3 regions of the Pelorhabdus sp. sgz311001 genome follow, and region 2 is predicted to be linked to each of the others. Evidence: riboswitches for the same ligand, from Rfam matches in the RefSeq annotation. Region 2 holds a riboswitch; each other region holds the start of a gene.
What was found. Region 2 has a riboswitch for glycine ahead of AC0MXB_RS10200 (ABC transporter substrate-binding protein). Riboswitches for the same ligand answer to the same signal wherever they lie in the genome.
Positions count from the first base shown of each region.

Region 1 (6,680 bases), on a different contig from region 2:
CCGTTGTGGCAAAAAAACCAAGATAGGGTCCGCCAAAGGAAAGCGGCAATCCCAATCCCTGTCCTTCGCCGACAACAATATCAGCACCTAGATGACCTGGCGCTTCCAGTATTCCGAGCGCAATCGGGTCTGCTGCTACAATCAAATAGGCGCCGTATCTATGAGCTAAATCCCCTAATGTTTTTATATCTTCAATCGACCCCAGAAAGTTAGGATATTGAACAATGAGCGCCGCCGTGTCCTGATCGAAAAGTTCTTCTAGCTTGACTAAGTCAGTCACTCCGTCAGCATAAGGCGCTGCTACTGTCACCAGTTCCTTATCACGGCCATACGTAGCGAAAACTTCCCGATAATGAGGGTGAACCGTCTGCGCTAAGAGAATTTTAGTTCTTCCCTTAGCAGAGGCCGCCATCATGGCCGCTTCCGCTAACGCCGTGCCGCCGTCATACATAGATGCATTGGCCACAGCCATGCCCGTAAGCTCGCAGATCATGGATTGATACTCCCAGAGAGCCTGCAAATACCCTTGCGAAATTTCTGGCTGGTACTGCGTATAAGCCGTATAAAATTCCGATCGCCCCAGTACATGAGCTACCACGCTGGGAATATAGCGATCATAGGCGCCTGCGCCTAAAAAGCAAGTAAAATCCTGTAGATTATCATTTTTTTGCGCAAGCTGCCGTAAATGACTGGCAAGCTCGTGCTCCGACAAGGGCGCTGGCAGGGGCAAATCACCTTGCAACCTAACACGCTCTGGCACATCTTCAAACAAATCAGCGATCTTAGAAGCGCCAATCGCCTGAAGCATCGCCTGACGGTCTTCTTCCGTATGAGGCAAATAGCTCCAGGCCATATTAGTGGCCCCCTTCGGCCGCAAGTTCTTCGTAGGCTGTACTGTCTAACAGAGCGTCAAGTTCAGCCAAGTTGGAAATTTCTACAGCAACAATCCAGCCTTCACCGTAAGGATCTTGATTGATCAATTCTGGCGCATCTTCTAGCCCCATATTGACCTTTACGATTTTCCCGCTAACTGGCGCATAAATATCCGAAACAGCCTTTACTGATTCAATGACAGAGAAACTGTCACCAGCTGTTAGTTCGCGACCTTCTTCTGGCAGCTCGACAAACACAACATCACCTAACTGTGCTTGTGCGAAATCGGTTACACCAATATAAGCCATATCGCCTTCAACCCGAACCCACTCATGATCTTTCGAATACTTTAATTCTGCTAGAATGTTCATCATTATTTCTCCTCCCGTTTATAAAATGGTTTTGAAATCACTTGGGCAGCAATTTTTTTACCACGAATCTCCACAAAAAGCTCCTGACCGATTTGGGCATACTCACTGTTGATTAAAGCCAGTCCGAGATTTTTATCTAGGGACGGTCCATAAGAGCCTGTTGTAATCTGGCCAATTCTTTCTTCGCCGCAAAAGACGGGATATTCCGCTCTAGCCACACCGCGGCCGACCATTTCAATCCCCACCAGTTTGCGCTGCGGCCCCGTTTGTTTTTGCTTTGCCAACACTTCTTTCCCATTAAAATTTTCTTTATCAACTTTTACAAAAAAGCCAATTCCCGCCTCGATCGGCGTAATTTCTGCGGTCAATTCATGACCATATAAAGGAAAGCAGACTTCAAAGCGCAGTGTATCGCGACAACCAAGACCTGCTGGCAAAAGCCCCATAGGCTTACCAACTTCCATGATCGCTTCCCATAGATCGGCAGCATCCTCAGGTGCGCAGTATAATTCAAATCCATCTTCGCCGGTATAACCAGTGCGAGACAATAGTACCTTCTTGCCTGCAACAATCACTTCCGGCCAAAACCAGTAATAGGTGAGATCCGCTAAGGGAGCATCCGTCAGGTTGGCAAGAATCTTTTTAGCCACAGGCCCTTGCAGCGCCAGTTGGGCTGTCTGATCTGACAGGTTTTCTAGCGTAACAGCAAAACCAGCCTTATTTTCTTCCATCCAGGCCCAATCCTTGTCAATATTCGCCGCGTTCACTACCGCCAGATACTGCTCAGCCGAATATTTATAAATAAGCAAATCATCAACAGTGCCGCCGTCGTTATAACACATGGGTGAATAAAGAATCTGGTTCTCTTGTAATCTCGCTACGTCATTTGTCACTACTTTTTGCAAAAAATCTAGAGCATCTTTCCCTGTGACCAGAAATTCTCCCATATGGGACACATCAAACAGTCCCGCCTTCGTCCGCACTGCCAGATGCTCTTCTTTAATCCCGCTGTACTGAACTGGCAGCGACCAGCCGCCAAATTCCACGATTCGACCACCATAACGCAAATGGGTTTCGTAGAGAGGGGTTCGTTTTGCCGTCACTTACATCACTCCTATCATTTTAATGAAGAAAATACCATTGATTTTAGAGCACACAAAAAGGACAGAGAACAACAGTGTAGTTTCACTCTTGTTCTCTGTCCTTTTACCTGAGAGATTTACTCCTGACGGAGTCCCCATCGGTGACACATCGTTGTGTGCTCTCCAGAGTCTGGTCCGGCTGCAGTTTGTTTACCTGAGAGTTTGAACAAAGCTTTGCTCCTTCGGTGCGCCTCGAAGGCGTCTCTCCCGCAGTCATCATTCCTAGTTATAAAGTTTTAAAATAGTAAAGCTGTAAAACCGTCTTTTTTTAAGTATATGAGAGGAAATATTTTCTGTCAATTCACTTCGTTAAAAGATTTCTTATCAAATTGAGAATATTCTAGCCTTCCAGCCGTTCATAAACTACCTCGCCATCAATCATGGTAAGGTCCACTTGAATATCCATCAACTGTTCCTCGGGATAAGCTAGAATGTCTTCGGAGAGAACAACAAGATCAGCCAGTTTTCCCACTTCAATACTTCCCTTGATGTTTTCTTCAAAGCTCGCATAGGCGCCGTTAATCGTGTACAGCCGCAACGCTTCTGCCACAGTAATCTTTTGGTTAGCGCCAATCACTTCCCCGGTTCGTCGATCCCGGCGATTGACAGAGCCGTCAATGCCGCGCATCACACTCTCTTCGCAAGTTGGCGCATCACTACCGATTACCGGTCGCAGCCCCGCGTCAATATAGCTTCTCGCCGCAAACATATAATCGGCTCTATCGCCATAGTAACGGCGATAGTCACTACCGTTAATCGTCATAAATGCCGGATTTGAGACAGGAATAATTGCAAGGGAAGCCATACGAGCAATCAGCGCTTCATCAGTTAAAGCGCAATGCTCAATACGGTGGCGACAATCCTCACGGGGATACTTCGCCGCTGCCTGCTCATAGCCTGTAAGCATCATTTCTACTGCCAAATCGCCTACAGCATGGGCTGTCATTTGACAATTCGCCGTATGTACCGTCGCAATCATAGCGTTAACCTCATCCTGGGTCCAGGTCAAAATTCCTGGCAGCTTCTCATTATGACTGTAAGGCTGGCGGGTCGCACAGGACGGGCCGCTAGTACCGCCGTCAATCATAATTTTCAACGTACCTAGTTTAAATCTTTCGTCGCCAATCCCGCTTTGCAGTCCCAGCGCCAAAAAATCATCGCAGAGTTTTTTAGAAAAAGGCTTACCAAAAACACTGTGCAGCATCGCATAGACCCTAGGCTTGAACTCCCCATTATAGCAAGCTTGCTGCATCAACTGAAATGATTGTGCGCCAAATTCACCGGGATCATGAATCGATGTAATGCCTGTTTTCAAGAGTAAATCATTGGATTTTTTTAGAGCCGCCCGCATTTCTGCATCACTATAGACAACCTTAGACCAAAGATAAAAATTTGTCGTTTCTTTCGTCATGCCTGTAAGGCGACCATTTTCAACAACAACTTCATTTTTCGCAAACTTAGCCGCATCGGCCGGGCTATGAATTCCGCCAGCTGCTAGTGCCAACGTATTATACACGCCCATATGACCGCAGACTCGCATACACTGCACGGGATTTTCTGGCGCCGCCGCATCAAGATCCTCAATAGTCACATGACGCTGCTCTTGCAATTTATTTTGATCATAGCCCCACAGCTTGATCCATTCACCAGGGCGCCGCTTCGTTGCCTCCTGCACAATAATGGCCTGAATCGCCGCAATCGATTTCGCTTTTTCATAGGTTATATCAATAATCGCTCCATCAAAAAAGCCATATAAAATCGGATGAAAATGACAGTCAATAAACCCCGGCGTCACCACTCGCCCCTTAAGATCGATAACAGTTGTCTTTGTTCCTATATACTCCTTTGCTCCCAAGCGACTGCCGACGTAAATAATCCGATTTCCCCGTACAGCAACAGCCTCGCAAATTTCATTTTGATTATTTATCGTAATTACTTTTCCGCCTAAAAAAACAGTGTCTGCAAAAAATTGATTCAAAGCCATAGAATCAACTCCTCTTTTCAGTCTATGTTTTTTCCGCTGTAAAATGCTTCTCTACTAATCATAATTCCTGAGTCATTCCAGCAAATCCTGCGACATCCTTCTACCTTTTAAACAGATGAGTCTAAAAAACAAAAACGCAAGACAGCAATATATCCTGTCTTGCGCCATCGCAATCATTTTTCAGTTTTAAATCATTACCATACATGTAACTTTGTCTTACTATATCAATCTTTGCATTAAAAATCTATAGTTATAATGAACAAAGATTTTGCTCCTTTTTAGCTAAAAGCAACAAAAAGACAAAAAGATTTAATGTACAAAGGTTCCAATTTATAAAATCTATGTATTGTTATAATGAACAAAATACCGTAAAATTTATATCAAAATAATCATGATGGGTAGGATGATTCCATGCGGCTTTTTCATAAAATTACCCTTTTATTGAGCTTGTCAATCATCTTAACAAGTTTCATGCAATTTATCGTTTTTGATAAAGTATTTATTTCTGACACAGATTCACTCCTCTTAGATATTAATGAGCAAGCCGCCAATAATATGAGCAGCCAGCTTTCCGATTATTTCGCTAAAGTGGAGAAAAACCTGCGAATTATTGCCGAAGATGAGAGCATCCGAGGAAACCAAGATTTGCTTGATAAAGCAAATGCCTTAATGCCGGAAGTAGATATGATTATTATTACCGATCAAAAGGGCGATATGGTACGCCTATCAGGCAATGAATATCGTCCCGTCTTTTTCAATGTATCGGACAGATATTATTTTAAACAAGTCATTACTGGGCGGACCTATATCAGTGATGTCTTAAAATCAGTCATGAATTTTAAAGTGATTACAATTGCTGTCCCCATCATGAACAACGGCCAGGTTACAGGAGCCGTAATTGGCTCGATAAAACTAGACAGAAGTACCTTTGCTTCTCTATTTGATAATAAACGCTTTGGCCGTAACGGTTATATTGCCCTGTTGGATCGGCAAGGCACGATCGTCTACCACCCCAATAAAGAACGAATTGGTCAAAACACAGCGTATTTTGATCAACTAGACCACGAAGAAGGCGCTAAAATGTTAACAGCGCCTTCGGAAACGATGCAATATGTGGGCTACAGCAAAGTACCCGATCTCGGCTGGATTGTAACTGTCAGCACCCCAACAGAAGATATTGTACGTAGCCGCAATATGCTTGTTTACGAAAATCTCTTCTTATCGCTTCTTGGTATTATCGCAATCATTGTTATTGGACTTTACATCGCTAAAGGTTATACCGCAGCACTAGAACAACTCATTCAATCTTTCAGTAGTCTAAAAAAAGGCAACTATAAAAAACTAAATCCCCTTGATTATGCCAAAGAGTTTCGCCAAATGGCGCTTGTCTACAATAACACGATTGAAACGTTAGCAGAAATCCATACAAATTTGGAAGAAGCCGCCGATAAGGATTCTTTAACAGGCGCTTACAACCGCCGTGCTTTTGACCAAGAATTAAGCCGCTGCCAAACAAATCTCTGGGCTGAATCGATCGGACTGCTGCTCTTAGATATTGATTATTTTAAACGTCTCAATGATACTGACGGACACTTAGTTGGGGACGATATTCTAAAAAAATTCACGAAAATCATGCAAGACATTGCCGGAAACCAAGCCGTATTTCGCTTTGGCGGTGATGAGTTTGCCATTATTTTACGCAACTTTTCCAAAGAGGAGTTATTTTCCTTAGCGGAAACCATTCGTTTAAGCAGCCAAACATCACTAAACGGCTGTACCGTAAGTATTGGCCTAGCAAAATTTCCTGATGACATAACTTCGCTTGACGAGTTAGTCGCCTGTGCTGATAAAGCACTCTACCTTAGCAAACGAAGCAAAAACAAAGTGACACTATATTCGCCTTAATGAGTTCCTCATAACAGGCCACTCAGATGCTGCACAAATAAAGAAGCAAAAGCGACTGCCGCCCAGCATACTGAACCTAATAGAATGGGCCGTACGCCATTTTTCACAAGTTCAACCAATCGAGTATTGAGGCCAATGGCGCTCATGGCCATCACAATTGCAAATTTGCCGCAAGATCCTAATAATCCAGCAAGACTTTCCGGCAAAACTCCCGCTGTATGAATCAGCGAGGCAACAACAAACCATAAAATAAACCAAGGAAATATTCTCTGAAACGAAAAAGAGTTTTTCTGTTTATTGCGATAAGCCATGACACCAGCCAATAAGAGGCAGATGGGAACAATCATCAAGGCCCGCGTCAATTTGACTATCGTAGCATAACTGCCTGCCGCATCACTGTAAGAG
Region 1 covers NZ_JBVXUT010000004.1:155,142-161,821, forward strand. Annotated here, with positions in the region: gene gcvPA (aminomethyl-transferring glycine dehydrogenase subunit GcvPA) at 1-853, opposite strand, end outside; gene gcvH (glycine cleavage system protein GcvH) at 855-1,244, opposite strand; gene gcvT (glycine cleavage system aminomethyltransferase GcvT) at 1,247-2,347, opposite strand; glycine riboswitch at 2,519-2,606, opposite strand; gene AC0MXB_RS11775 (amidohydrolase) at 2,727-4,370, opposite strand; gene AC0MXB_RS11780 (sensor domain-containing diguanylate cyclase) at 4,782-6,275, shown strand; gene AC0MXB_RS11785 (YeiH family protein) at 6,284-6,680, opposite strand, start outside.
Region 1: it holds a riboswitch for glycine, as region 2 does, so the genes downstream of both, gcvT (glycine cleavage system aminomethyltransferase GcvT) here and AC0MXB_RS10200 (ABC transporter substrate-binding protein) in region 2, are expected to answer to the same signal.

Region 2 (6,680 bases):
CGCTCAAAAAGCGCTCCAACTGGTCTTTTGCTGGTATCGTCAACTTTCCTTCGAATAGGCTGATGTCTTCGAATTTTAGACAGTATTTTTGAATCTTTTGTGCTAAGTAATTTTCTAAAATTCGCTGAAAATCGAGCGAGCCTTTGAGACGAGCCCTGGCTTCAATATTTTGAATGCGGCTTTTGTCTTGGGCCGCTAATAGTGTATCAAGACGATCTGCTTGACTTAAGGGGCGTTTAATGCCCGTAATAGCGGTAACAAGGTCTTCCCAGACGAGCTGAGTTACATCGGCGGCATCGATTTCCGGCAGCAGCTCCGAAATATAATCGAGAAAAATTCGGTTGGGTGCAATGACAATGAGCTTTTTGGGATTGAGTTTTTCGCGGTACAGAAGATAGGAGAGTCGATGTAGACCAATCGTACTTTTGCCAGAACCAGCTACGCCCTGAATGACTGTGACTTGATTTAAAGGTTCGCGAATGATTTTGTTTTGCTCAGCCTGAATCGATGTGACAATGTCTTTTAGTTTTTCCGCTGCGCCTTCTTTCAGACGGTCTACCAATAAAGGGTCGGCTAGCAGCGCTTCTTGTTGGTTCGAAAGAATCTGATCTAAAATGAAATTGTCTACCATATTTTTGAGCTGACCTGCTTCAATTTTATATTGCCGTTTTAGACGAACGTCGCCTTCATAATGATATTTATTTAAGACTTCATAGGAAGCCCGGCCGCCGTAGCATTCGTAAAATACGGTAGCGACAGGGTCGCGCCAGTCAAAAATCAGAAAATCTTCGGGTCCGTTAATTTGTAGACGCGTGACTTTACAGCGGCCAATATAGTAGCTTTGAAACGCTTCGGTACCATCTTCGCGAAAGTCAACACGGCCAAAGTAAGGAGATGGCAGGGCGTTTTCAATATCTTGAATTTTACTGGCGTGATCGCCGCGCAACATAGCGTGAACATAGGCGCTGACCTCATCTTTGATCAACAGCGACTGCTGCATGCTCGTAAATCGGTTGTCAATATCAGAAGCGAGGTCAGTCATGACTTGCTTCATTTCTTGGATTGTAGCGGCTAAATGATTCTCCTCAATAGGAAAATCAGGATGGTTTTCAATCATAAGTCCTCCTGGGAAAAAGTAATAAAATGCGCGATAAAAGAAGCCTCTGCTCAGATGATCAGAGGCGTAATTTTTAAAATAAGGTGTCTTTATTATAAGTCTAGGCGTCGGTGAATACAAGTCAGGCTTATCAGTGAATTGTGATCGCCTTATTCAATGGAAATAATCCACGAATCGACAAAAATTGCTTTACTTGGATTTAGTTTTATTCGATAATGATGCTAGGAGCATTCAATGAAGATAGGAGAGAAACGGATCAGCTTTGTGGAGAAATGATTTGACAAATTGAAAGGAGAATGGCGATGAAAATCACAACAGTTCGTACGAAACTCATGTTGTTATTATTACCATTTTTATTATTTGCCTTTAGTATTTTGTCAGGCATCGGCTATTATTTTTCCAATCAAGCCTTAGAGCAGAGCGCTAGAGAAACAGCACTGGCCATGAGTTCTGATTACTCACATCAAGTGCGGGATGCTATTAACGAACGGGTTATTGATCTTGAAAATTTGGCTAGTAACTGGACTGTGAAAAATCATAATGATATGGGTCTGATTGTCAAGTTACTACAAGAAACTCATGACCGTATCGGTAATTTTGATAATATTAACTACCTTTTACCGTCGGGTGAAGGGGTTCGTTATAATGGAACAACTACAAATGTAGCGGATCGTGACTACGTAAAAGCGGTTGTTAGTACGAAAAAGATTTATATTTCTGACCCCATATTGACAAGAGGGACAGGGCGCATGGGGGTTATCATTGCCGTTCCTGTTTTGGAGCAAGGAAACTTGACCGGGATCATTACTGGCAATGTATCGCTTGATAAGGTTACTGATTTAATTAAAGACAGTCGTTTCAAGGAAACTGGTTTTGTGGCGATTGCTGACAATAACGGCATGCTCATCGGTCATTCGCGCCAACCTGAACTTGTTGGTAACGTGAATTTTATGGATCGCAAAGTTAGTGATGCTGTCAAAACGACGCTGCCAGAAGTGGATAGCCGGTTTACGGCTCACTTTACGTCGGTTGCTGGTGGCAAGACGGTCATTGGTCAATATAAAAATCTCGATGGGGTTAGTCATGTGGCTGGCTTTGCGCCGATTTCCTTACCAGGAGGTAAGCAGTGGGTTACGATTGTATCAGCGCCTGAGGCGGAAGTTTTTGCAGCGACGAACCGATTGGCCAAAACACTGCTCTTTGTCTCGATAGCCGCTTTATTAGCTGCCGTGTTTTTTATCATTTGGATTAGTAATCGTTTTGCTAAACCGATTCAATGGATTCGCGATGAATGCCAGCTTTTGGCCCGAGGGGATCTGTGCCCTGTTGCGTCGAAAGTGCAGTCAGACGATGAACTGGGACAACTGGCGCAAAGTTTTGCGGATATGCGTCTTACGCTGTGTCAGCTTGTGCAGCGGGTGAAAGAGCAAGCGGAGGCAGTGAATAGTTCAGGCAGTCAGCTTAGGGAAAGCGCGGATCAATCGGCGCAGGCTTCGAATTTAGTGGCTCATTCTATTACGGAAATTGCTGGCGGTATGGCGGCAACGGCTGCTTCGGCGACTCATATCGCTGAAATTATTGATAACATGTCGAATCGCACAGCTCAAATAGCTGAGACGGCTCAAGCTGCTGCGGGAATTGCTCAAAATACGGCGAAAGAGGCTGAAATTGGTCAGAAAGCGGTTGGACAGGCTGTAGGGCAAATGGAACAGATTAATTCGGGGTCACAAGCAGTAGCCGCCGCGATTGAACAATTAGCAAAAGGCTCAGATGCAATTCGTCCGATCGTGGAAATGATTTCGGAAATTGCTGGTCAAACGAATTTATTGGCCTTGAATGCCGCAATTGAGGCGGCTCGTGCCGGCGAGCAAGGCCGTGGGTTTGCCGTCGTAGCGGAAGAAGTAAGGAAATTAGCTGAGCAATCCAATCAGGCTGCCCAGAAAGTTACTTTACTGATTCAGGAAAATCAAACGAATATGGATCAGGCGATTGCTGCGGTACAGCTTGGTACAGAAGGGGTGCGCGTTGGTCGGGAAGTCGTGAATTCTGCTGGGAAAACCCTGGAAAATATTATGATAGCCATTGTAGCTTTATCAGAGCAGATGAAGGGGATTTCTGATTCGATCCAAACAATGGCGGATCATAGCAAATCAGTAGCTAAGGAAATTCACGGTGTCGATACCGTGAGTCGTAAGACAGCCGCGGAAGCTGAAACTGTTTCTGCCGCTACAGAGGAACAAGCTGCATCTATGGCGGAAATTGCATCGGCAAGTAAACGGTTAGCTGATCTTGCTGTAGATCTAAAGACAGCCGTAGAAAAATTTTCTGTGTAATTTTATATTTAATTACACTTGCATATTAAGCTGTCTTGTTTTATAATTATAAACGTTTTCGATGTACACACTAAAACTACATATTTCCGGATGAAGTTTGCGAGAGAGAGGCTGAATCAGCCCGCCGAAGGAGTAAAACTCTCAGGTACTCATAAAATTGGGTGATATCGTAAAGGGACGGGACTCTGGAGAGATCCGAGCGCATCGGACGCCGAAGGTGAAATACAGCAGAATTGCTGGCAAAGCTCTCAGGCAAAAGGACAGAGACAAAAAGTGCGAATGTGTTTAGTTTGTTTTATTCGTATTTTCTTTGTGATTCCAGAGTCAAATCATAGCTGATTTGACTCTGTTTGTTTTTGGGGGAGCTTTTTGGCATCGCTGCATGTAAGGTACATCGCAGATCAGTAAAGAAAGCAGCGATAGCTGTAAAAGGAGAGATTTTGAGATGGGGAAAAAATGGTTTCGGAGTATGACAGCGGCGCTTTTGGTACTGATGGCAGCCAGTTTTTTAGGGGGCTGTGGCGCTAGTTCTTCCAATGAAGTGCAAATTGGTCTACTGAATGAATTAACAGGCGGCAACGCTACCATGGGAAATTCTACTACGAATGGTGCGAAGCTAGCGATTAAAGAAGCGAACGCGAAAGGTGGCGTCTTGGGAAAACAAATTAAAGCCGTAGTGGCTGATAATAAAAGCGAGCCGTCTGAATCGGCTAATGCCATGACGAAACTAGCGACACAAGATCGTGTAGCAGCTGTTACCGGTATCTTTTCTAGTTCTAACGCCATTGCCGCTTCGAGCGTAGCTGAGTCGGTAAAAGTACCGCTGTTGGCAGTGGGGGCGACAAATCCCAAAGTAACAGTCGACGAAGGCACTGGTAAGGTAAAGGATTATACTTTTCGAGTTTGCTTTATTGATCCTTTCCAGGGGACCGTTGGCGCCAACTTTGTTTTAAATAATTTGAAACTGAAGAGCGCTGTTATTCTTGTCGATAACAGCAGTGACTATAGTAAAGGGTTGGCCGCTTTCTTCAAGAATGCCTTTACTAAGGGTGGCGGCGCCGTGCTTGCTGAAGAAGCGTATTTGCAGAAAGATCAGGATTTCAAAACGATTTTGACGAAAGTAAAAGGATTACATGCTGATATTATTTATGTGCCTGGTTATTATGAAGAGGTAGGCAAGATTGTAAAACAAGCTAGAGAACTTGGAATCACATCGCCCATGCTTGGCGGCGATGGTTGGGATTCGCCTAAACTCGTAGAGATTGCTACGCCAGAAGCGCTTAACAATACTTATTTCACGAACCATTATGCGGTTGATAACACAAATCCCACATCGCAGGCTTTTGTGGCTGCCTATAAACAAGAATATGGCCAATCGCCTGATGCCATGGCGGTACTTGGCTATGATGCAGCTAATGTTCTGATTCATGCCATTCAGCAGGCTAATAGTTTAGAGCCGGCGAAGATCCGTGAAGCTTTGGCGGCGACAAAAGATTTTGCTGCAATTACGGGAAATATTACATTGAATGCGACGCATGATGCCGTAAAAAATGCGGTAATCATCGAAATGAAAGATGGCAAACAAGTCTTTAAAGCGACAGTCAATCCCTGATTTAGCGATAGACGAGAATATAATACAAGAAATTTTGTAAAAATAGGAGCAGCAGGAATGATTTAGAATTCCTGCTGCTCTTACATATTTTGTGAAAAAATATACTTGATAAGACAGTGAACTTTTTGGAGAATTATCGGGAATTGCAGTATGTAGACAGAAATGACGAAAAACAAGACATAATACGAACAAAATAATAGACATATTAGACAAAGTTGTCATTTTAATTTTCAGATTATTTGAAAGAAAACGTATATTTTGAACGGTTTTTCTGCAAATAAAGCCAAGTCTAATTTTTGTCGGAAAAGCTGGTATGGATCTTGCAATATAAAGATGGTGAGAGCCAAAGGGACTCTTGCCAGAATAAGAGAGAAAACTGTGAGGGGGTATTTTAATGAAAGAAGCAGTTATTGTGAGTGCTGTACGTACGGCTGTTGGCAGTTTCAATGGTTCATTGGCGTCACTGTCGGCGGTAGAACTGGGGGAAATCGTAATTCGTGAAGCCTTGTGCCGAGCAAAAGTGAATCCAGAGCTTGTTGATGAAGTGATTATGGGCAATGTATTGCAGGCTGGTCTTGGCCAGAATCCGGCAAGGCAGGCTGCTGTTAAGGCGGGGATTCCGAAAGAAGTTCCGGCATTTACTGTAAATAAAGTTTGCGGCAGTGGTTTAAAGACGGTGAATCTAGCGGCACAGGCTATTATTGCCGGCGATGCTGATATTATTGTAGCAGGCGGCATGGAAAGCATGTCGAATGCACCCTATCTGTTAGGCAATCAGGCGCGGTGGGGCTATCGTATGGGCCATAGTAAAGTAATTGACAGTATGATCCATGATGGTTTATGGTGCGCGTTTGAAGATTATCATATGGGTATTACCGCCGAAAATGTGGCGGAGAAGTTTGGTATTACCCGCGAAATGCAAGATGAGCTCGCAGCATTATCACAGCAACGAGCGATTGCTGCCATTGAAGCGGGGGCTTTTAAAGAAGAAATTGTACCAGTTACCTTGAAAACTCGTCGGGGCGAGACTGTTTTTGCTGTAGATGAATATCCGAAAGCGGGTACGACTAAAGAAACAGTAGGTAAACTCAAGGCGGCTTTTCGTAAAGATGGTTCAGTGACAGCTGCTAATGCGTCGGGAATTAATGACGGTGCTGCGGCGCTTGTCATTATGAGCGCTGAAAAATGCGCCGAATTAAAGCTTACGCCGTTAGCGAAGATTCGTTCCTATGGTGCAGCTGGTGTGGATCCGTCCATTATGGGGATTGGTCCGATTCCTGCTACACGGAAAGCTTTGCAGAAAGCGGGTCTTTCTGTAGCGGATCTTGATTTAATTGAAGCAAATGAAGCCTTTGCGGCGCAATTCTTGGCTGTTGGTAAAGAATTAGGCTTTGATCAAGAAAAAGTGAATGTCAATGGCGGTGCGATTGCAATTGGTCACCCGATTGGGGCCAGCGGGGCGCGGATTCTTGTTACATTGCTTCATGCCTTAAAACAGCGCGATCAAAAGATCGGCCTAGCTACGCTTTGCATTGGCGGCGGCCAAGGAATCGCGACAATTGTGGAAAGAATATAAGGAGGAGATAATATGGCTATAGAAAAAGTGCTAGTAATTGGC
Region 2 covers NZ_JBVXUT010000003.1:315,812-322,491, reverse strand. Annotated here, with positions in the region: gene AC0MXB_RS10210 (HelD family protein) at 1-1,117, opposite strand, end outside; gene AC0MXB_RS10205 (methyl-accepting chemotaxis protein) at 1,420-3,450, shown strand; glycine riboswitch at 3,541-3,613, shown strand; glycine riboswitch at 3,626-3,724, shown strand; gene AC0MXB_RS10200 (ABC transporter substrate-binding protein) at 3,896-5,062, shown strand; gene AC0MXB_RS10195 (acetyl-CoA C-acetyltransferase) at 5,457-6,638, shown strand; gene AC0MXB_RS10190 (3-hydroxybutyryl-CoA dehydrogenase) at 6,651-6,680, shown strand, end outside.

Region 3 (6,680 bases), on a different contig from region 2:
ATTCATCGCGAGAAATTTTAGAATTTTGGGCTTCGTTAGATCATTGATTAATTGAATGGCTCGTTCATTTTGACTCACTGCCAGGCGCTCGGCATCCGGTGTAGGAGCTTTGATATAGCGCAGCGCTTCGTAGCTATGCGTTATTGCTGCCAGTTGGACTTGTTTAGTCGGTTCTTTCAGAAATTTGATCGCATCATAATTTTTGTTTACTGCCAATAGTTGCAATGCTTCGCTAGGATTTTTGATATATTTAATAGCCCAGCCGGATTGGTTGATGGCCTGTTCGATGATTTTTTCCGGGGGATTGTTCAGATATTCCAAGTTGGTCCAACTGGCTGTAATGGCTTTTTGCATCATTGCTTCAGTGGGAGTTTCAATGAATTCGATAGCGCGGCTGTTGTTTTCCAGTGCGGTTTGTTCCATTTCGCTGGTTGGATTTTTAATATGTTTTAGCATGAGGCCGTTTCTTTTGACAGCAAGCAGCTTCATTTCATCAGTGGGATTCTTGATCGAGGTGAGTGTATAGGGATTTTGCCGGATTAATTCCAGAAAGGTTGTATTTTCCATAGACCGATTTTCCTTTAGTCCGTATTTTTGTTATTATAATTATTACTTACGATTTTCTATCAGAGCTAAATCAGATTTATTATATCACTCGCGACTAGCAGGGTCTATTATATAATAAAAAGACGATTTCGCAGCGATGCTAGTACCATCTGTTGCACTGGGCGATGAGAAAGGGTTTTTACATGATGGTTACAGAACAAAGTTTTTGGGAACAATTGGAGAAACGTGGTGTAGTGCTTAACCAAGTACAGCGTGACGCAGTGTTGCATAATCAAGGCGCGCTGCTGCTGCTCGCATCGCCAGGCTCGGGAAAAACAACAACGCTCATTGCGAAAATAGGCTATTTGATTGCTGTACAAGGCGTTGCTTCGCGGCGGATTAAAGCGGTCACCTTTAGTCGGGCTGCTGCGGCAGAAATGAACGGGCGGTTTCAAGCTTTATTTCCGCAATTGGAGTCTATTGAGTTTTCGACGATACACAGTCTGGCCTTTCGGATTGTGCGAGACTATTTTCGTCAGCGCCAGGTGACGTATCAGTTGATTGAAGGACAAGCGGAGCTGAATAAGGGGCAGATTTTACGGGATATTTTTAAAAGCCTTACGAAGGAAACGATGACGGAAGATCAGATGGATGAGCTGACCACCTATATTAGTTTTATCAAGAACAAGCTTATTCCCCGGGAAAAGTGGGCGGAAGTGGATTGCAGCGTGAAAGGGGCGGCAAAAATTTTAGAAGCTTATGAAGCCTTTAAGACAGCGGGCGAGACACTGTTACTTGATTATGATGATATGCTGCTCTATGCTTATAAGGCTCTGAACTCCGAAGCGGACTTGCTGAAAAGATACCAACAGTATTATGACTATATTTTAACAGACGAAAGCCAGGATACGTCGCTGGTACAGCATTTTATCCTGGAAAAGCTCGTCAAAGCTCATGGCAATCTTTGCGTGGTCGCTGACGATGATCAGTCGATTTATAGTTGGCGCGGCGCTGAACCGGATTATTTACTGCACTTTCGCGAGGTTTATCCAGCGGCGCAGCTGTTGTATATGGAGCAAAATTATCGTTCTTCCCGCAATATAGTGATTGCCGCCAATCGGTTTATTCAGCGTAATGCCCAGCGGTATCCGAAGCAGATGTTTACGGAAAATCCTTATGGGGCGCCCATTGACATTCGTTGTCTCAGTGATTATAAACAGCAGGCTAAGTATTTGATTGAGGCGATTCGACAGGCGGTCGCGAAAGACAGTATTGCTATTTTATATCGCAATAGCTCATCGGCGATTATCCTTGTGAATGAATTGGAGCGAGCCGGTCTTTCTTTTGCCATGCAAGATGAGGACAAGCGCTTTTTCTCTCACTGGGTCGTGGCTGATATTTTAAACTTTATGCGACTCAGTTACTCTGATAAACGAATTGATATTTTTGAAAAGATCTTTGCGAAGATGAACGGCTATATTACGAAGCAGCAGCTGGAAGCCGTAAAAGAATTGGGAAATCACGAGTCGGTATTTCAGAATTTACTCCGTCATGTGCCGCTGCAGGACTATCAGTGGCCGCTTATTGAAAGTTGCCGGGACGTAATTATTTCTTTAAAAGAAAAAAAGCCTCTGGCAGCCATTGCGGCAATTCGCCATCAGCTTGGTTACGACAAGGCCTTAGATCGAATGTGTGACCGACTGGGGTTTCGCAAGGAATATCTCTTGGGCATTTTAAACACACTCGAGGAGATTGCATCAGGACTTGATAGTGTCGAAGCCTTTGCCAACCGCTTGAAACATCTAGAAACTGTGACTAAGCAGGCGAGACAGAAAAAAGATCATCAAGTGACTCTGTCGACCTTTCATAGCGCGAAAGGAATGGAGTTTGACAAGGTCTATATGATTGATTTAATTGAGGGAATTATTCCTGCCGCCAGCGATGTAATGGAGAAACAGCAAGGAAAGCCAGCTGCTATGGCCGAGGCGGTTCGTCTCTTTTATGTAGCTATGACGCGAGCTAGGCACCAACTTCAATTGATCACTTATGAGAAGCGGGATCAGGAAAAAGTCAGTGAGTCGCAGTTTGTTATGGCCATACGCCATATGGTAACGCCGCCCAAGGCGCCATCGCCGCAAGCGTTGCAGCCGAAGCGTCAGCCAGTGAGAAGTCCCTTTGCAAGCACGCGGCTAGTGCCAACTCAGCCAGCAAAAGTTTTATCGCCTACCGCCATTCGTAAGCGCGAGGGGCTGAAGGTAGGGGCTAGGGTCAGACATGCCCGGTTCGGTGAGGGCCAGATTACGGCGCTCAATGCGGTGAGTCTCGATATTAAGTTTGCCGACAAGGTGAAAACTTTAGCAGTTGCCGTGTGTTTAGAGGAAGGCTTTCTGGAGCCTGTTCGCTAAAGTAGCGATCAAAGATATTGGCTGGGACAGTAAGCTATTGGCTAACGCTAAGGATTTATTGTAGCTCATATACGCACAGAAAAGAAAAATGTTTGTTTAAGGTTGACAATTTCTATGAAGAGTGCTAAAGTATGTAACTGTACTATCAAAGTGAATACCGAACTTCGTATGAAGGTAACGGGAGAGAGATTAGCAATAATCCGCCGAAGATGTTATGCTTTCAGGCAAAAGAACCGTTACTGGACGAACCTCTGGAGAGCCTCAATTGAGCACCGAAGGAGCAAGCTGATACTAAATCAGTGAATCTCTCAGGTAAAAGGACAGAGCAGACAAAGCTATTTTCTTGCTGTTTTATTTTGAGGCCAAATTTTTATAATTTGGCCTCTTTCTGTTTTTCTCGAGGCTGGTATTTGGCACGTAGTAACAGAAGGGAAGGCGGGATACATATGTCAGAAGAACAAACTTTATCACGGGGGCTGAAAAATCGTCATGTTCAGCTGCTGGCCATTGGCGGGGCGATTGGAACAGGCTTGTTTCTCGGCTCAGGTCGTTCGATTCACTTAGCGGGGCCATCGATTTTATTTGCCTATATGATTACAGGCACGATCTGTTTTTTTGTAATGCGGGCGCTAGGCGAATTGCTACTGTCTAACAGCAAATATCATTCGTTTGTGGATTTTGTCCGCGACTATATGGGTAACGGCGCTGCCTTTATTACGGGTTGGACGTACTGGTTTTGTTGGATTTCCTTGGCGATGGCCGATGTGACGGCCGCGGGGCTGTATATTCAGTATTGGTTTCCCAATATCGCGCAATGGGTTCCCAGTCTCATGATTTTAGTTGTGCTACTGATTATGAATTTGACGGCGGTAAAGCATTTTGGTGAAATGGAATTTTGGTTTGCTTTGATTAAAGTTGTGGCGATTTTAGCACTTATTGTAATTGGTTCGTTTATGGTTATCAAAGGGTTTGCGACTGACGCTGGCCCGTCAAGCTTTGCTAATCTGTGGAGCTATGGCGGCTGGGTTCCTAATGGAATCAGCGGGTTCATTCTGTCTTTCCAAATGGTGGTATTTGCGTTTACGGGCATTGAATTAGTTGGTTTGACTGCAGGGGAAACGGAAAACCCCGAAAAGGTCATTCCGAAGGCCATTAATCATATTCCGCTCAGAATTATTGTATTTTACTTTGGCGCTCTCTTTGTCATTATGAGTATTTATCCCTGGACGGCGCTCAGTCCGGCAAAAAGTCCTTTCGTGCAGGTTTTCTCGGCGATCGGGATTACCGCGGCAGCAACGATTGTTAATTTTGTTGTGTTAACTTCGGCGGCATCGGCTTGCAATAGCGGTATCTTTAGTACGAGCCGCATGGTTTATGCTTTGGCACGAGAAAGTAATGCACCAGAATCGATGAAAAAATTAACCTCCAATCAAGTACCGGCGAATGCTACGCTCTTTTCGGCTTTCGTTATACTATTAGCCGTGATTCTGCAATATATTATGCCAGAAAGCGTCTTTGTCTTGATTACCAGTATTTCGACGTTCTGCTTCATTTTTATCTGGGCGATGATCACGATCTGTCATTTGAAATATCGTAAAACGCGACCAGAGCTTGCGGCAAAAAATAAATTTAAAATGCCACTGTACCCTGTGATTAATTATATTATTTTAGCTTTCTTTGCCTTTGTATTAGTCACCTTGGCATTAAATGAAGAAACACGCGTTGCTCTGTTTGTGACGCCAGTATGGTTTATTATGCTTGGCGTGATTTATAAAGCCGCGAAGAGCAGAACGAAAGAAGCCGAGGATGGAGAAAGCAGTTTAGCTTAATTTAGGGATTTGCCTATTGTGTAAAGTTGTTTCGTGTGATATGGTAGATAAATATTTTATTTTTCGATAAGGCAGGCATTTTAACATGAGACAATCTTCAAGGTATCAAACGAAACAATTAGTTATGGCAGCTTTAGGCATCGCTCTAGTGTTTATTTGCACTTCTTTTGTCAATATACGCTTGCCCATTGCGGCAAATGGCGGACTCATTCATTTAGGCAATGTACCGCTTTTTATTATGGCAATTCTTTACGGTCGCTGGTTCGGCGCTGTAGCTGGCGGCATTGGCATGGCTCTGTTTGATGTAGTTGGCGGCTGGTTTTTGTGGGCGCCTTTTACGCTCGTGATTGTCGGGCTTATGGGCTATGTTGTCGGGGCGATTTGTGAGCAACGGCAAAGTTTTTCCGCCTATGTGTTAGCGCTGCTAGCAGCCTGCCTGATTAAGGTGGTCGGCTATTATGGGGCGGAAGGTATTATTTACGGCAACTGGGTGGCGCCAATGCTGTCTGTTCCTGGCAATCTTGTACAGATCGGCGTAGCAGCAATTCTTGTGTTGCCGCTAGCTTCCAGGCTGAGAATGTATGTGAAGCGGTAAAAGAATTTTATCGGAAGAATCTGTTTCGCAAATCGCTATTTAGAAATAGTTGGTTTTGAAGTTTTACGACTGCCTTTTGGCAGTCTTTTTTTATTGACGAAGGTTTTATTAAAGGTATATTTAAAAGAGAAGTAGAAGATAATTATTATAAAGTAAAAATGATAATCATCAAGCGAAAGCGAACATTATTAACTGGAAATGATCATCACGAAGCTAGAACAATCATCACAAAAGGAAATCATTCAGGGAATACATGGGGGGATATTTTTATGGAAGAACAAGAATTACAACAGCAAGTACTCGATAAATTAACTAAGGTTTGTCTATGCAAAGGCATTAGTCGGGCGACGATGAAGAAGACTATTGCATCAGGAGCCGATTCGGTAGTCGCGGTGCAAAAAAAGACAGGCGCCGGGTCTGGCTCCTGTCATGGACGGCGTTGTACGCCTAAAATTGAAGCATTGCTAGAAGATCATTTGCTAAGCCGTGATCAGTCTGGGAAGTAGTATTGAATCCACATAATCACTTCTGACAACGAGGGATGCGGCGTCATTGTTTCACCGACACTTACAATGGAACGAGGATCAAGATTGCGAACTAGGCGGGAGCGTCTTAAGTTTTCCGTTGTAGGTGAAGCAATATGGTTGTGGACAGGCGTAAGGCGTGTTTCGCCAGCATTCATCAGATTGACGAAAGGTTGGAGCAAGATTGAGGCCTGCGGCCCGACAATATGAATACCTAAGATGTTTTTCGTTGCTTTCTCTACAATTACTTTTACGAAGCCGTCTTCTTCATCGCCAGGATTGAAGCCGAGAGCAAAGCCCTTGGCTGTAGCGGAATAATGGTGTTTAGCTGTGGTGATTTCATAGCCTTGTTTCAGTGCTTCTGCTTCGGTAAGTCCCACATGGGCAACCTGCGGGAAGGTGTAGGTGACGGCAGGGACAATGTCATAGCGGGCCCAGCGCCAGTCACTAGGATGATGGCCGCTAAAGAGGTTGTGAGCCAAAATATCTGCTTCATAGTTGGCTTTATGGCGAAAGGGCGCTTCGCCGTTGACATCACCTAACGCCCAAATTCCAGCGGCGCTTGTTTCGAGAAATTCATTGGTGACAATCCAGCCGCGATCATTCGTTTCTACGGCGGTATGTTCGAGCTGCAGTGTGTCCGCATTTGATTCAATTCCGGTGGAAAGCATGATTTCCTGCGCTGCGATTTCGCTGGTTTGGTTGGTGTCTTTGTCAAGGAGGCGAAGGGTTTTTTTATCTTCGCCTTGTTTTACTTGCAGGGGCTTGTGATTGACGAGGA
Region 3 covers NZ_JBVXUT010000002.1:156,305-162,984, reverse strand. Annotated here, with positions in the region: gene AC0MXB_RS06815 (hypothetical protein) at 1-567, opposite strand, end outside; gene AC0MXB_RS06810 (ATP-dependent helicase) at 750-2,951, shown strand; glycine riboswitch at 3,120-3,197, shown strand; glycine riboswitch at 3,201-3,277, shown strand; gene AC0MXB_RS06805 (amino acid permease) at 3,398-4,780, shown strand; gene AC0MXB_RS06800 (ECF transporter S component) at 4,866-5,375, shown strand; gene AC0MXB_RS06795 ((2Fe-2S)-binding protein) at 5,645-5,881, shown strand; gene AC0MXB_RS06790 (dihydrolipoyl dehydrogenase family protein) at 5,866-6,680, opposite strand, start outside.
Region 3: it holds a riboswitch for glycine, as region 2 does, so the genes downstream of both, AC0MXB_RS06805 (amino acid permease) here and AC0MXB_RS10200 (ABC transporter substrate-binding protein) in region 2, are expected to answer to the same signal.